DNA from 2 places in the Sinorhizobium sp. BJ1 genome. Region 2 is predicted to be linked to the other one. Evidence: riboswitches for the same ligand, from Rfam matches in the RefSeq annotation. Region 2 holds a riboswitch; the other holds the start of a gene.
The links. A riboswitch is a leader RNA that binds a small molecule or an ion and turns the genes downstream of it on or off. The one in region 2 is predicted to bind S-adenosylmethionine.
Positions count from the first base shown of each region.

Region 1: it holds a riboswitch for S-adenosylmethionine, as region 2 does, so the genes downstream of both, CO676_RS01860 (O-succinylhomoserine sulfhydrylase) here and metA (homoserine O-succinyltransferase) in region 2, are expected to answer to the same signal.

Region 1 covers NZ_NWTH01000001.1:376,867-383,639, forward strand. The annotation lists gene CO676_RS01855 (CDP-alcohol phosphatidyltransferase family protein) at 1-599, shown strand, start outside; gene CO676_RS01860 (O-succinylhomoserine sulfhydrylase) at 649-1,833, opposite strand; SAM riboswitch at 1,877-1,955, opposite strand; gene CO676_RS01865 (2'-deoxycytidine 5'-triphosphate deaminase) at 2,032-3,129, shown strand; tRNA gene CO676_RS01870 (tRNA-Gly) at 3,270-3,344, shown strand; gene CO676_RS01875 (transporter substrate-binding domain-containing protein) at 3,468-4,319, shown strand; gene CO676_RS01880 (sterol desaturase family protein) at 4,352-5,164, opposite strand; gene CO676_RS01885 (tellurite resistance TerB family protein) at 5,268-5,678, opposite strand; gene CO676_RS01890 (thermonuclease family protein) at 5,703-6,542, opposite strand; gene CO676_RS01895 (helix-turn-helix transcriptional regulator) at 6,555-6,773, opposite strand, start outside.
Region 2 covers NZ_NWTH01000007.1:24,023-30,795, reverse strand. The annotation lists gene CO676_RS12135 (hypothetical protein) at 1-211, shown strand, start outside; gene leuD (3-isopropylmalate dehydratase small subunit) at 313-918, shown strand; gene CO676_RS12125 (RidA family protein) at 925-1,305, shown strand; gene CO676_RS12120 (MoxR family ATPase) at 1,363-2,202, shown strand; partial or broken gene CO676_RS12115 (NUDIX domain-containing protein) at 2,199-2,659, shown strand; SAM riboswitch at 2,777-2,854, shown strand; gene metA (homoserine O-succinyltransferase) at 2,915-3,838, shown strand; partial or broken gene CO676_RS12105 (VWA domain-containing protein) at 3,838-5,020, shown strand; gene CO676_RS12100 (aldose epimerase family protein) at 5,104-6,120, shown strand; tRNA gene CO676_RS12095 (tRNA-Gly) at 6,385-6,459, opposite strand; gene CO676_RS12090 (prolyl-tRNA synthetase associated domain-containing protein) at 6,710-6,773, shown strand, end outside.

The DNA.
Region 1 (6,773 bases), on a different contig from region 2:
TGCGCAGGCATCTCGATCCCATTCTGAACCGGCTCGGTGCGGCGCTCGCCAAGCGCGGCTTGAGCGCCGATGCGATCACGATCTGCGGCCTTTGTCTGGGACTTGCCGCGGCCGTCCTCATTGCCCGGCACGACTATCTTGCGGCCGCGGCTCTCATCCTGTTGAGCCGGCTCTGCGACGGCCTCGATGGGGCGGTGGCGCGTGCGAGACGCAAGACCGATTTCGGTGGTTTTCTCGACATCGTCCTCGACTTCGCCTTCTATGGCGCGATCCCGCTCGCTTTCATCGTTGCCGATCCGGCGGCCAACGGCCTCGCCGGCGGGCTCTTGCTCTTTTCATTCTATGTCAATGGCTCGAGCTTCCTTGCCTTCGCCGCGATCGCCGAGAAGCGGGCGCTGTCGACCGAGATCCGCGGCGCGAAGTCGATCTATTTCACGACCGGCCTTGCGGAGGCGACCGAGACGATCGCCTTCTTTCTGGTCGCTTGCCTCTTTCCAGCCTGGTTCTCGGCGTTGGCAGTGATATTCGCCGCCCTTTGCCTTTACACCGCCCTATCGCGGATCGTTCTTGCGCGCCTGATCTTTCGCGACGGACGATGAAAAACCGCCCGCGTTACGAGGGCGGTTTCGACTTATGCTGCGGCGCCGCTCAGGCCCGATCCGACTTCAGCGCCTTGGCGAAATCCTCGACCAGATCGTCGCTGTCCTCGATGCCGGCCGAGAAGCGCACCGTGCCGGCCGAGATCCCGAGTTCGGCGCGGGCCTCATCGGTGAGGTTCTTGTGCGTCGTCGTTGCCGGATGCGTGATGAGGCTCTTCGAATCGCCGAGATTGTTGGAAATCCGCGAGATCTCGAGCGCGTTCTGAAGCGCGAAGGCAGCTTCCTTGCCGCCTTTCAGTTCGAAGGCGACCAGCGTCGAGCCGCCGCTCATCTGCTTGGCGATGATGTCGGCCTGCGGATGGTCCTTGCGGCCCGGATAGATGACGCGCGCCACCTGCGGCTGCTCGGCAAGAAAGTCGGCGATGCGGCGGGCGTTGTCCGTCTGCTGCTTGACGCGCAGCGGCAGCGTTTCGATGCCCTTGAGCAGCGTCCAGGCATTGAAGGGCGACATGGCGGGGCCGGTGTGGCGGAAATAGTCGTGCAGATTCTCGTCGATCCACTCCTTGTCGGCCAGCACGACGCCGCCGAGGCAACGGCCCTGGCCGTCGATATGCTTGGTGGCGGAATAGACGACGACATGGGCGCCGAGTTCCAGCGGCTTCTGGAAAAGCGGCGTGGCGAAGACATTGTCGACGACAACCTTGGCGCCGACCTGGTTGGCGAGCTTGGCGACGCCGGCAATGTCGATCACTTCGAGTGTCGGGTTGGTCGGGCTCTCTAGGAAGAACACCTTGGTGTTCGGGCGGACCGCGTTTTCCCAGTTGGCAAGGTCGCGGCCGTCGACCAGCGTGCATTCGATCCCGTATTTCGGGGCGAGCGTTTCCACCACCCAGCGGCAGGAGCCGAAGAGGGCGCGCGCCGCGACGATGTGGTCGCCCGCCTTGACCTGGCAGAGGATCGCCGACGAGACGGCCGCCATGCCGGAGGCAGTGGCGCGCGCATCCTCGGCGCCTTCGAGCATGCACATGCGCTTCTCGAACATGTCGTTCGTCGGGCTGCCGTAGCGGGCATAGATGAAGCCGTCGGTCTCGCCCTTGAAGCGGGCTTCGGCCGCCTCCGAGCTGTCATAGACAAAGCCCTGCGTCAGGAAGATTGCTTCGGAGGTCTCGCCGTGCTGCGAGCGGGTGGTCCCGCCGTGGACGAGTTGGGTTGCCGGGCGCCAGTTCTTGCTCATGCGACGATCACCTTCAAAAACAAAAAAACCGGTCGCGAAACGACCGGTTTGACACCCGGCCTTTTTAGCTACTTGTTTAACGTGGCTGCAAGCCGACCGGCCAAATCACCACGGGATAAAGCTCCAATACTGCTTGGTCGCGCTTGCGTCAATTCCCGGAGTTTGGTTTTGTCTGGCAACTGAGAATGAGGATCGGAAATGGGCCGCGAAACAGGGATTTTGGCCGACCGCGCGATTGCCGCGCTGTACGCGTCGGGACGTCTGAAGAGCGAGAAGGTGCTGGATGATGATCAGATCCAGCCGGCCAGCCTCGATCTTCGCCTCGGATCCAAGGCATTTCGCGTCCGGGCGAGTTTCATGCCGGGTCCCGCCCATCTGGTCGCCGACAAGCTCGATCGCCTGAAGCTGCATGTGATCGATCTCAGCGAGGGCGCAGTGCTGGAAACCGGCTGCGTCTATATCGTGCCGCTGATGGAAAGCCTTTCACTGCCGGAGATGATGTCCGCCTCCGCCAATCCGAAGAGCTCGACCGGCCGCCTCGATATTTTCACGCGCGTCATCACCGACCGAGCCCAGGAATTCGACAAGATCCCGGCCGGCTATAGCGGGCCGCTCTATCTCGAGATCAGCCCGCGGACTTTCCCGATTGTCGTCCGCCGCGGTTCGCGCCTTTCGCAGATCCGTTTCCGCATCGGCCACTCCGTCCTTTCCGAACAGGAACTGCTGGGGCTGCATGAAAGCGACGTGCTCGTCGCCAGCGAGCGGCCCAACGTCTCCGGCGGCGGTATTGCACTGTCGATCGATCTCAAGGGCACCGGTCCTGAAGGCCTGATCGGCTATCGCGGCAAGCACCACACGTCGGTCGTCGACGTCGACAAGAAGGCAGAGCACGCGGTCTTAGATTTCTGGGAGCCGCTTTACAGTCGTGGCCGCGACGACCTGATCCTCGATCCGGACGAGTTCTATATCCTTGTTTCCCGTGAGGCGGTGCATGTGCCGCCGCTCTACGCCGCCGAGATGACGCCCTTCGACCCGCTCGTCGGCGAGTTCCGCGTCCACTATGCCGGCTTCTTCGATCCTGGCTTCGGCCACGCCTCGGCTGGCGGTAGCGGCAGCCGCGCCGTGCTCGAGGTTCGCAGCCACGAGGTGCCCTTCATCCTCGAACACGGACAGATCGTCGGCCGACTGATCTACGAGCATATGCTGGAGCGCCCGGAGGGGCTCTACGGCCTCGATCTCGGCTCGAACTACCAGGCGCAGGGCCTGAAGCTGTCGAAGCATTTTCGCGCCGAGTGAGCCTGCCGCATGTTTCCGATCAAGGAAAAAAAACATGCAGCAATTCAAAGTGCTACAGCGACCTTTGTGCGTCTGACACGACGCACGGCGCTGTAGGCGCTTGACAGATCGACGCCGTTGGGGAAATTTCCGCTTCTGACGCGGGTGTAGTTCAGTGGTAGAACGCCAGCTTCCCAAGCTTGATGTCGTCGGTTCGATCCCGATCACCCGCTCCATTTCTCTTTGGCTCCACGAGCCCGCCGATGGCCTCCGCTGTGCGCCCGCGTGTCGAGGGCCTACCGTGGCCAGCGTCGCAACATCCCGGTAGGTTCGGTTTAGTACGGGGGCATCGGATTGCAATGACGCGCGCTTTCTTTCACCGTCTTTTGGGAATGCTTGCTGTCTCGGCATTGCTTGTCGCGTCCCAAGCGAGCGCTGCGCCGAAGGAGCTGCCTTTGCTGTTCGATGCGCGCGAGCGCATCGCCAAGCCCGATCTGACCGGGCTGGCGCGGCTGCGTTTCCTCACCACGGTCGATTTCCCGCCCTTCAATTTCATCGATCAGTCGGGCAAGCTTTCCGGATTCCATGTCGACCTCGCCCGGGAAATCTGCCGTGAGCTGGAGATCGAGTCGAAATGCCAGATCCAGGCGGTGACCTATCCCGAGCTGATGCCCGCCCTCGAGCAGGGGCAGGGCGAGGCGATCGTCGCCGGCGTCGCCGTGACGCCGGAACTGAGGCGACGTTTCGCCTTCTCCAGGGCCTTCATGCAAATGCCGGCACGCTTCGCCGTCAACAGGAAGGCAGGAGAGGGCATTGAGAAGCCGACCGATCTTGTCGGCAAACCCATCGGAGCCGTGGCCGGGACGACGCATGAGGCGATGCTGAAAGCCTTTTTTCCGAAGCTCGAAGCCAAGGCCTATCCCGACCGCGAAGCCTTGCTGAACGCCTTGCGAGAGGGTGCCGTGACGGCCGTCTTCTCCGATGCCATGCAACTATCCTTCTGGGTTTCCGGCAGCGTCGCCGCGGGATGCTGCGCCCTGATGGATGGCGCCTATTTCTCGGAGCGCTTCCTGGGCGAGGGGCTGACGATCATGAACCGCACGACCGAGCCCGCCCTGACCCAGGCGATCGACCATGCCCTGCTGGCGCTCTCGCGCAGCGGCAGGCTCGAAGAAATTTACCTGCGCTATTTCCCGAACGGCATTTATTGAACCGGGAGGGGCAAGCACTTCACTCGTTCGATTTACCCACGGCGGAACGGCAGCATCAGAGACCATACGAGCTTTGTCGGCTCGCCGCGCCCAAACGCCTTCAAACCGGTCTGGATCGCCTCGTCGCCGCTCGCTGGCTGCGCCACATAGGCCGAGAATAGCCGGTCCCAGACGGAGAGGTTGAAGCCGTAGTTCGAATCCGTTTCGCCCTTTTCGACGGAGTGATGGATGCGGTGCATGTCGGGGGTGACGATCATCTGCCGCAAAAGCCGGTCGAGCTTCGGCGGCAGCCGCAGGTTGGCGTGGTTGAACATCGCGGCGGCATTGAGGACGATTTCGAAGATCAGAACGGAGACTGCCGGCGCGCCGAGCGTGATGATGACTGCGCTCTTCCAGGCCATCGAGAGCAGGATCTCCAGAGGGTGGAAGCGCAGCGCCGTCGTGACGTCCACGCCCGGGTCGGCGTGATGAACACGGTGAATTCGCCACAGGACCGGCAGCTTGTGAAACACCACGTGCTCCAGCCAGACGGCGAAATCGAGCGCGACGAAGGCCAGCAGACCGGCAAGCGGCGCCGGCACGCCAAGTGCAGGGAGCAGGCCATAGCCGCGCAAGTCGGTCCATAGCGCAACGCCCGTCGCCGCAGCCGGAAAGACAATGCGCAGCAGCAGCGACGAGAGGAGAAGGATCGACAGGTTCGTGGCCCAGCGACGCGCCTTGAGGGCCTGCAGCAGCTCGGGCCGCTCGAGCCGGGGGTGCAGTAGTTCGAGCGCTGCCAGCGCGGCGAAGATCACCGCAAAGGCACCGAGCCGCCAGACCGGTTCCGCGATCCCAAGGAAAAGCATTCGTCATCCTTCTCGCGGGACAACGATATGACGTTTTGACGGGAGCGGGCAAAGACACGTTGCCGTGAATGTTGCCGTGAATGAAGCCCGGCGCCGCCAGCGGTTACCTGCGAAAGCGCGCCAGGGCGCCGCGCTCGATTGCCGCGCAGGTGAGCTTGTCGAGGCTCAGGCGGTCGCGCAGGAGCTGCAGCAGCCGGATTTCCTCGGTGCGGATGCGTTGGTCGGCGGCGGCGATCTCGACGGCGAGCGCATAGGCTGTTTCGTAGTGCCGCTGCGGCAGCGATTCGCGGACCATTTCGAGCGTCACGTCGAGCCCCTCCGGAGCGGCAAGCTGGGCCGCGCACTCGCGACCGATGTGGATCAGCCGATCCTCGTCGAAACCGTCGAAGGGCGGCAGGAAACGCACGAGCCCGCCGATGCGTGCGAATTCGTCATCGCTCATGCTCCTGTCGACGGCCGACATCATGACCATGACATAGACAAGGGCTTCGTGCTGGCTGAGGCTTGCGGACATCTGCTCTCTCGGGATTGCTGGCGATCAGTTAGGAATTTCCACGGGGGCTTGCAAGTCCGGCGCGGTCTCGCCGAAGTTCAGGCCGCCTGCGGGCTCCTGGAGCACCAGGGGCTTCCGGCTCAGATCACGCGGGTCGCTGCCATAGAAGCCGCGCTTGGCGTTTCGGGCAGCTTCCGCCTTCGCTTCGAGTGCGGTACCGGGAAGCGGTATCGCCCAGCCGTTCGTGACAAGCCATTCGGCGACGTTGATATTGCCGACCCTGCAGCTTGCGGCGGGGGAGTCCTCGGTCTTCTCGTCGACCTGGTCGCAGACGAGAGCCCGCCCTCTCAGGAAATTGCGGAACGCCGTGCGCGCCACCATACCGCAGGGCCAGCTCTTGCCGGCCCCTTCGCAGAGCTTGTCCGCCTTTTCCGGCTCTATATCCTTGATCTGCAGGGTCGTGTCGCCGGTTTGGACGAGGCCGGCGGCAAGCGCGACGGGTCGCTGCAAGACGGTAGGGGTTGTCTTCTTCTCTTCCGGCGCCGAAAGAGGCGGCCGGGGCGCAATCCGTTCAAGCGGCTTCGCAACACCCTCTTCCGGTATCGCGAAAAGGTCGGGTTCGACCGGCCGCACGGGCACTCTGGAGGTTTTGGCGGCAGCCTCCGCTTCGGCGGGCGGTGGCGTCGGCTCGGCTGGAATTTGCGCGGCCGGAGCTGGCTCCTCAGCCGGTTCCTCGATCGGCGCGGCGTCTGGCGTCTCCAGCACGAAATCGGGTGTGGCCGCGCTTTCCCGGGCGCGGATCGTCGCCGCCCCGTTCAGCAGGATCCCGGCGTAGAGGGCGAGGGCGGCGAGCCCGCCGGCGATGGAGATGAACTGCGGCCGCATCTTGACGCTATCCTATTGGCTGGCCCAAATGATTCGGGCGATCCATTCGACGTCTTTCATCTCGAAACTGCGGTTCGGGTGCTCCGGATTGAGCGACAGAAGCTCGACGCCGCGCGACGTCTGCCGGGCCAGGATCTTCGCCATCACCTCGCCCTCGCGGCTTCTCAGGACAACGCGGTCGCCGCGGCGCACTTGCGCTCCCGGATCGACGATCAGGACGTCCCCGTCGCG
Region 2 (6,773 bases):
AGCCATTGCCATCACGTTTGCGGCCTTCGTGCTGACCGCGTCGCTCGCCCTGGCGCTTGCCGGCATTGCCGCCGTCATTGCGATCGGCAGTGCGATCGCCGCACGGTTCAACGCGAAGCCGATGCCGGCACGTGCCCGCGCGGCCGCTGCCGGCCAGCAGCGCGAAATGCGGATCTGGAACGACGGGCGCGGCACGATCATCGATCTCTGAATCGAGCCGGGAAGGTCCGCAAACGCAGATTCCCCTTCATTTCGGCGCAAAACTGATCTAAACGCTCTCCCAACATTTCCGCTGAAATCGAAGGCTAGACCATGGACAAGTTCGTCAAGCTCACCGGCGTTGCTGCGCCCCTGCCCGTCGTCAACATCGACACGGACATGATCATCCCGAAGGATTACCTGAAGACGATCAAGCGCACCGGGCTCGGCACGGGACTTTTCGCCGAGGCCCGCTACAACGAGGACGGCACGCCAAATCCGGATTTCGTGCTCAACAAGCCGGCCTACCAGAACGCCAAGATCCTGGTTGCCGGCGACAATTTCGGGTGCGGCTCCTCGCGCGAGCATGCGCCGTGGGCGCTCCTCGATTTCGGCATCCGCTGCGTTATCTCCACCTCGTTCGCCGACATCTTCTACAACAACTGCTTCAAAAACGGCATCCTGCCGATCGTTGTCAGCCAGGCCGACCTCGACAAGCTGATGGACGACGCCAACCGGGGTTCCAACGCCGTGTTGTCGATCGATCTGGAAGCCCAGGAAATCACCGGCCCCGACGGCGGCTCGATCAAGTTCGAGATCGATGCCTTCAAGCGCCACTGCCTGTTGAACGGTCTCGACGACATCGGCCTGACGCTCGAAAAGGCGAGCGCCATCGACAGCTTCGAGAAGAGGAACGCCGCGTCGCATCCCTGGGCCTGAGCGCTGATGGCGCGCAAGCTCATCTCTTCCGGTTCGCCTTTCGAGAAGACGGCGGGCTATTCGCGTGCCGTCGCAAAGGGCGACTGGTGCTTCGTCTCCGGCACGACCGGCTACGACTACGCAACCATGACCATGCCGGAGACGGTCGAGGAACAGGCGTGCAACTGCCTGAAGACGATCGAAGCCGCCTTGAAGGAAGCCGGCTTCTCGCTCGCCGATGTGGTGCGCAACCACTATTACGTCACCGACGCCAGCTTCGCCGACCGGGTCTTCCCGATCTTCGGCGAGATCTTCGGCGAGATCCGCCCGGCCGCGACGATGGTCGTCTGCGACCTGATCCGCCCGGAAATGCTGATCGAAATCGAGGTCACGGCGTTTCGCGGCTAAACGGGATCGGTCTTTGCCCGTATCGCACGTTCCTCCAAATTCGAGAGCAGCAGCCCCATGCACTTCGAAGGCACCGCCGAGTATATCGCCGACAAGGACTTGATGGTCGCCGTCAATGCGGCGATCCGGCTGGAGCGGCCGCTGCTCGTCAAGGGCGAGCCCGGCACCGGCAAGACCGAGCTTGCCCGCCAGATCGCCGCAGCGCTCGGCCTCGAACTCATCGAGTGGAACGTCAAGTCGACGACCAAGGCACAGCAGGGACTCTACGAATACGATGCCGTCTCCCGGCTGCGCGACAGCCAGCTCGGCGACGCCCGCGTCAATGACGTCGGGAACTATATCCGCAAAGGCAAGCTCTGGCAGGCGTTCCAGGCGTCTGAGAAGGCAGTGCTCTTGATCGACGAGATCGACAAGGCGGACATCGAATTCCCGAACGACCTGCTTCAGGAGCTCGACCGGATGGAGTTCCACGTCTACGAAACGGGCGAGACCATCCGCGCCCGGCACCGACCGATCGTCATCATCACCTCGAACAACGAGAAGGAATTGCCGGACGCCTTCCTGCGCCGCTGCTTCTTCCACTATATCCGCTTTCCCGATGCCGAGACGCTCGCCCGCATCGTCGAGGTTCATTATCCCGGCATCCGCAAGACCCTGCTTTCGGCGGCGCTCACCGCTTTCTACGGCATCCGCGAGGTGCCGGGCCTGAAGAAGAAGCCCTCGACCTCCGAGGCGCTCGACTGGATCCGCCTGCTGGTCGCCGACGAGATCGATCCGGCAGACTTGCGCGCCGATCCGAAATCGATTCTGCCGAAGCTGCACGGCGCGCTTCTGAAGAACGAGCAGGACGTCCATCTTTTCGAGCGGCTGGCCTTCATGGCGCGCCGTGACGGATGAGGCCGGACGCTCACAAGGTGCTGATCTACGCCACCTGGCGAGATTCGCTGCTGGTCTTCGATCAACCGGATTTTCCCGAGGTCGACCTGCAGGTGCCGGGCGGCACGATGGAGCCGGGCGAGAGCCCGAAAGCGGCCGCCCGCCGGGAGTTCTTCGAAGAGACCGGGCTGGCACCGCGGGAACCATTCGCCCAACTCGCCACATTGGACTACCGCTTCGTGAAGAGCGGCAGCGAGATCTGGCACCGGCGGCTCTATTTCCACACGGCCCTCGTCGGCGAGCAGCGGCAAAGCTGGCTGACGACGAAATGACGCCGGACAGCGGCGGTCCGCCGATCCGCTTTCGCTTCTTCTGGGTCAGCCAAAGCGATGCCAGCAGTCGATTGGGATATGGGATGAATGAAGCTCTGGCCTTGCTGCAAAAGCCAGCGGCAGTTGGCCCCTCTCCTCGGGTTTAACCCCGAGGACTAGCCCTCTCGCCGCAAGCGGGGCGAGGGGATGCGGGGCCGGATGAGGGGCCGCCGCAACATCCGCGAATCGTTTTTCATTGACCGCGCCGCCTCCGCCACGCTATCAAGCGATCCTGTGGTGATTTGGCCGGCCGGCTTGCAGCCACGTTAAAGAAATCGCTAAAGGGCCGAGGAACAACGGATTTCCGAGGACCGGTCGCGATCATCTCGCCGCCGGTTTTTTTGTATTGATCGAGTGGAACCATGCCCATCAAGATTCCGGATACGCTGCCCGCCTTCGAAACACTCGTCAACGAGGGCGTGCGGGTGATGACCGAGACCGCGGCGGTCCGCCAGGACATCCGCCCGCTGCAGATCGGGCTCTTGAACCTGATGCCCAACAAGATCAAGACGGAGATCCAGATCGCCCGGCTGATCGGCGCGACGCCGCTGCAGGTGGAGCTGACGCTGGTGCGCATCGGCGGCTACCGGCCGAAGAACACGCCCGAGGAACATCTGTTCGCCTTCTACGAGACCTGGGAGGAGGTGAAGGGCCGCAAGTTCGACGGCTTTATCATCACCGGCGCCCCGGTCGAGACGCTCGACTACGAAGAGGTCACCTATTGGGAGGAATTGAAGCGCATCTTGGACTGGACGACGACGCACGTGCATTCGACGCTGAACGTCTGTTGGGGCGCGATGGCGGCGATTTACCACTTCCACGGCGTGCCGAAGTATCCGCTCAAAGAAAAGGCCTTCGGCGTCTATCGCCACCAGAACCTCAAGCCTTCCTCCGTCTACCTGAACGGCTTTTCGGATGATTTCGCCGTCCCCGTGTCGCGCTGGACCGAGGTGCGCCGCGCCGACATCGATCGGGTGCCGAGCCTCGAGATCCTGATGGAATCGAAGGAGATGGGGGTTTGCCTGGTACACGAAAAGAAGGGCAACCGGCTCTACATGTTCAACCATGTCGAGTATGATTCGACCTCGCTGTCGGACGAATATTTCCGCGACGCGGATGCCGGCGTGCCGATCAAGCTGCCGCATGACTATTTCCCGCATAACGATTCGACTTTGCCGCCTCAGAACCGCTGGCGCAGCCATGCGCATCTGTTCTTCGGCAACTGGATCAACGAGATGTACCAGACGACATCCTACGAGCTCGAAAAGATCGGCACTGGAGAGTGATGTTCATCCCCTTCTTCCTCGAACTGAAGGCCGAGAAGGTCCCGGTAACGCTCCGGGAGTTTCTGTCGCTGATCGAGGGAATGGAGACGGGGATTGCCGCCTTCGACGTGGAGGCCTTCTATTTCCTGGCGCGCACGGCGCTCATCAAGGACGAGCGCTACATCGACCGCTTCGATCGGGTCTTCCGCCATCGCTTCGCAGGACTTGAGGCGGTTTCGCCGTCACAGGGTGTCGCCGAGGCGGAGATCCCCGAGGAATGGCTGAAGAAGCTCGCCGAGAAATATCTGAGCGAAGAGGAGAAGAAGCTCGTCGAGGCGCTCGGCGGCTTCGACAAGCTGATGGAGATGCTGCGCCAACGGCTTGCCGAGCAGGCCGGCCGTCACCAGGGCGGCTCGAAATGGATCGGTACGGCCGGCACCTCGCCCTTCGGCGCCTATGGCTACAATCCCGAGGGTGTCAGGATCGGTCAGGAGGGCTCGCGCCACCGCCGCGCCGTCAAGGTCTGGGATCGGCGGGAGTTCAAGGATAATGACGATACGGTCGAGCTCGGCACCCGCAACATCAAGGTCGCGTTGAAACGGCTCAGGCGCTGGGCGCCAGGGGGCGGCCGAGGAACTCGACCTTTCCGGCACGATCCGCTCGACCGCCGAGCACGGCTATCTCGACGTGGTGACCCGGCCGGAGCGGCGCAACGCCGTCAAGCTCCTGATGTTCTTCGATGTCGGCGGATCGATGGACGACCACATCCGTATCGTCGAGGAACTGTTCGCCGCGGCGCGCGCCGAGTTCCGCCACATGGACTATTTCTATTTCCACAATTGCGTCTATGAGGGCCTGTGGAAGGACAATCGCCGCCGCCGCGCCGACATCACCCGCACGGCGGAACTCCTGCGCACCTATGGCAGCGATTACCGCGCCATCTTCGTGGGCGACGCCGCTATGAGCCCTTACGAGATCAGCCATCCGGGCGGTTCGGTCGAGCACTGGAACGACGAGGCGGGGGCGCTTTGGCTCGAGCGCCTGACGACGCATTTCCCGCGTGCGATCTGGCTCAATCCGGTGCCGGAGGGTGACTGGCGCCACACCCATTCGACGGGCATGATCCGCGCGCTCTTTCACGGCCGCATGTTCCCGCTGACGCTTGCCGGCCTGCAGGCGGCGACGAAGGAATTGTCCCGCTGAATAGTCTGACTTTCCGGTTGCCGCACCGCCGGAAATGACGCAGTTTGTCGCCCGTTTGGACCGACGAAGCGAGGAGAGACAAGATGAGCGCTGACACGGAAATCTTCGGCCACCTGGCGTCGGGCGAACCGGTCCATCGGGTGACGCTCAAGGGCGGCGGGCTGACGGCGAAGGTGATCAGCTGGGGCTCGGTCATCCAGGACCTGCGGCTCGAGGGCCATGCGGCCCCGCTCGTGCTCGGTTTCGAGGATTTCGAAAGCTATCCAGCCCATTCCTCCTATTTCGGCGCCACGCCCGGCCGCAACGCCAACCGCATCGGCGACGGGCGCTTCGTGCTGGACGGCAAGGCCTACCAGCTCGAGCTCAACGAGAAGGGCGTTACGCATCTCCACGGCGGCAGCGACAATATCGGCAAGCGCAACTGGACGATCGTCGACGGGGCGGAAGACAGCGTGACGCTCAGGATCACCGATCCCGATGGTCGCGCCGGCTATCCGGGCAATTGCTCCGTCACCTGCATCTATACGCTGAAGCCGGGCGGCACGCTGAACGTTCTCTACGAAACCGAGACGGACGCGCCGACGCTCGCCAATCTCTGCCAGCACAGCTATTTCAACCTTGACGGCGGCGCCGACGCGTTCGGCCATGACATCATGATCGCCGCCGACCATTATCTTCCCACGGACGAGCGGCTGATCCCGACCGGCGAGATCCGCCCGGTCGCCGGCACCGCCTTCGATCTCCGCGAGATGACCTCGCTGCGGCGGCAGCTGGAGGGCGAGAAGATCGCCTATGACCACAATTTCTGCCTCTCGCCGGAGCGCATGCAGAAGCGCTCCGTGGCGCTGGCGCGCAGCATCAATTCCGGCGTGTCGCTGGAGGTGCTGACCACCGAACCCGGCGTCCAGCTCTATACCGGCAGCAAGCTGAACGTACCCGTCCCCGGCCTCGAGGGCCGCCGCTACGGCCCCTTCGCCGGCTTCTGCCTCGAAACGCAAATCTGGCCGGATGCGGTGAACCGCGAGGGTTTCCCGAAGGCGGTGCTGAGGCCCGGCGAAGTGCTCCGGCAGGAGACGGACTACGTTTTCGTGAAGAGCTAATATCGTAGCTCTGCCTAGCCTGAAAGTTAGGGCGGAACGCAGGCAAGCGACTTTGGAGAGCGAGGCCCCTTGAGTCGTCTGTAGGGGAATTAGCGCGCGCTCCACTGGCAATGTTTACGAGGGTCAACGCCCTATGCGTTTGCGAGAATAGGTAACCGCGCGGTAACCACGTCCTCTTTCGCAGCTTCCAGCCGACGTGACTTCGCGCGCGCCAGAAAAACACAAAAGCCCCGGAAAACCGAGGCTTTGAAGGTCTTGGAAGAATGGAGCGGGTGAAGCGATTCGAACGCTCGACCCCAACCTTGGCAAGGTTGTGCTCTACCCCTGAGCTACACCCGCTCATCAAACCCAGGTCCGGGGTAGTCTGTGGACCGTGGGTTGCCGCCCCGTCTTGCGGCGACCGGCGCTATATGGCCTAAGCATTTTTCAAATGCAACAGGGAAATAGCGTCGAAGGCAAGAAATTTTTCGGGCTAATCCCAAAAGCTCCTGCCGTGATCCCGGTCATTCGCTGTCGCCCTTGAGATTGCGCAAGCCGTCCCTTCCTCGTAAAGCAGGGGGAAATCTCGGGTGGCAGAAGGATCAAGAGCATGAGCGAGGCACAGCCGAAGACCGCGGAAGACCTGTTCCGCTTTCTCGACGAACTCGGAATCG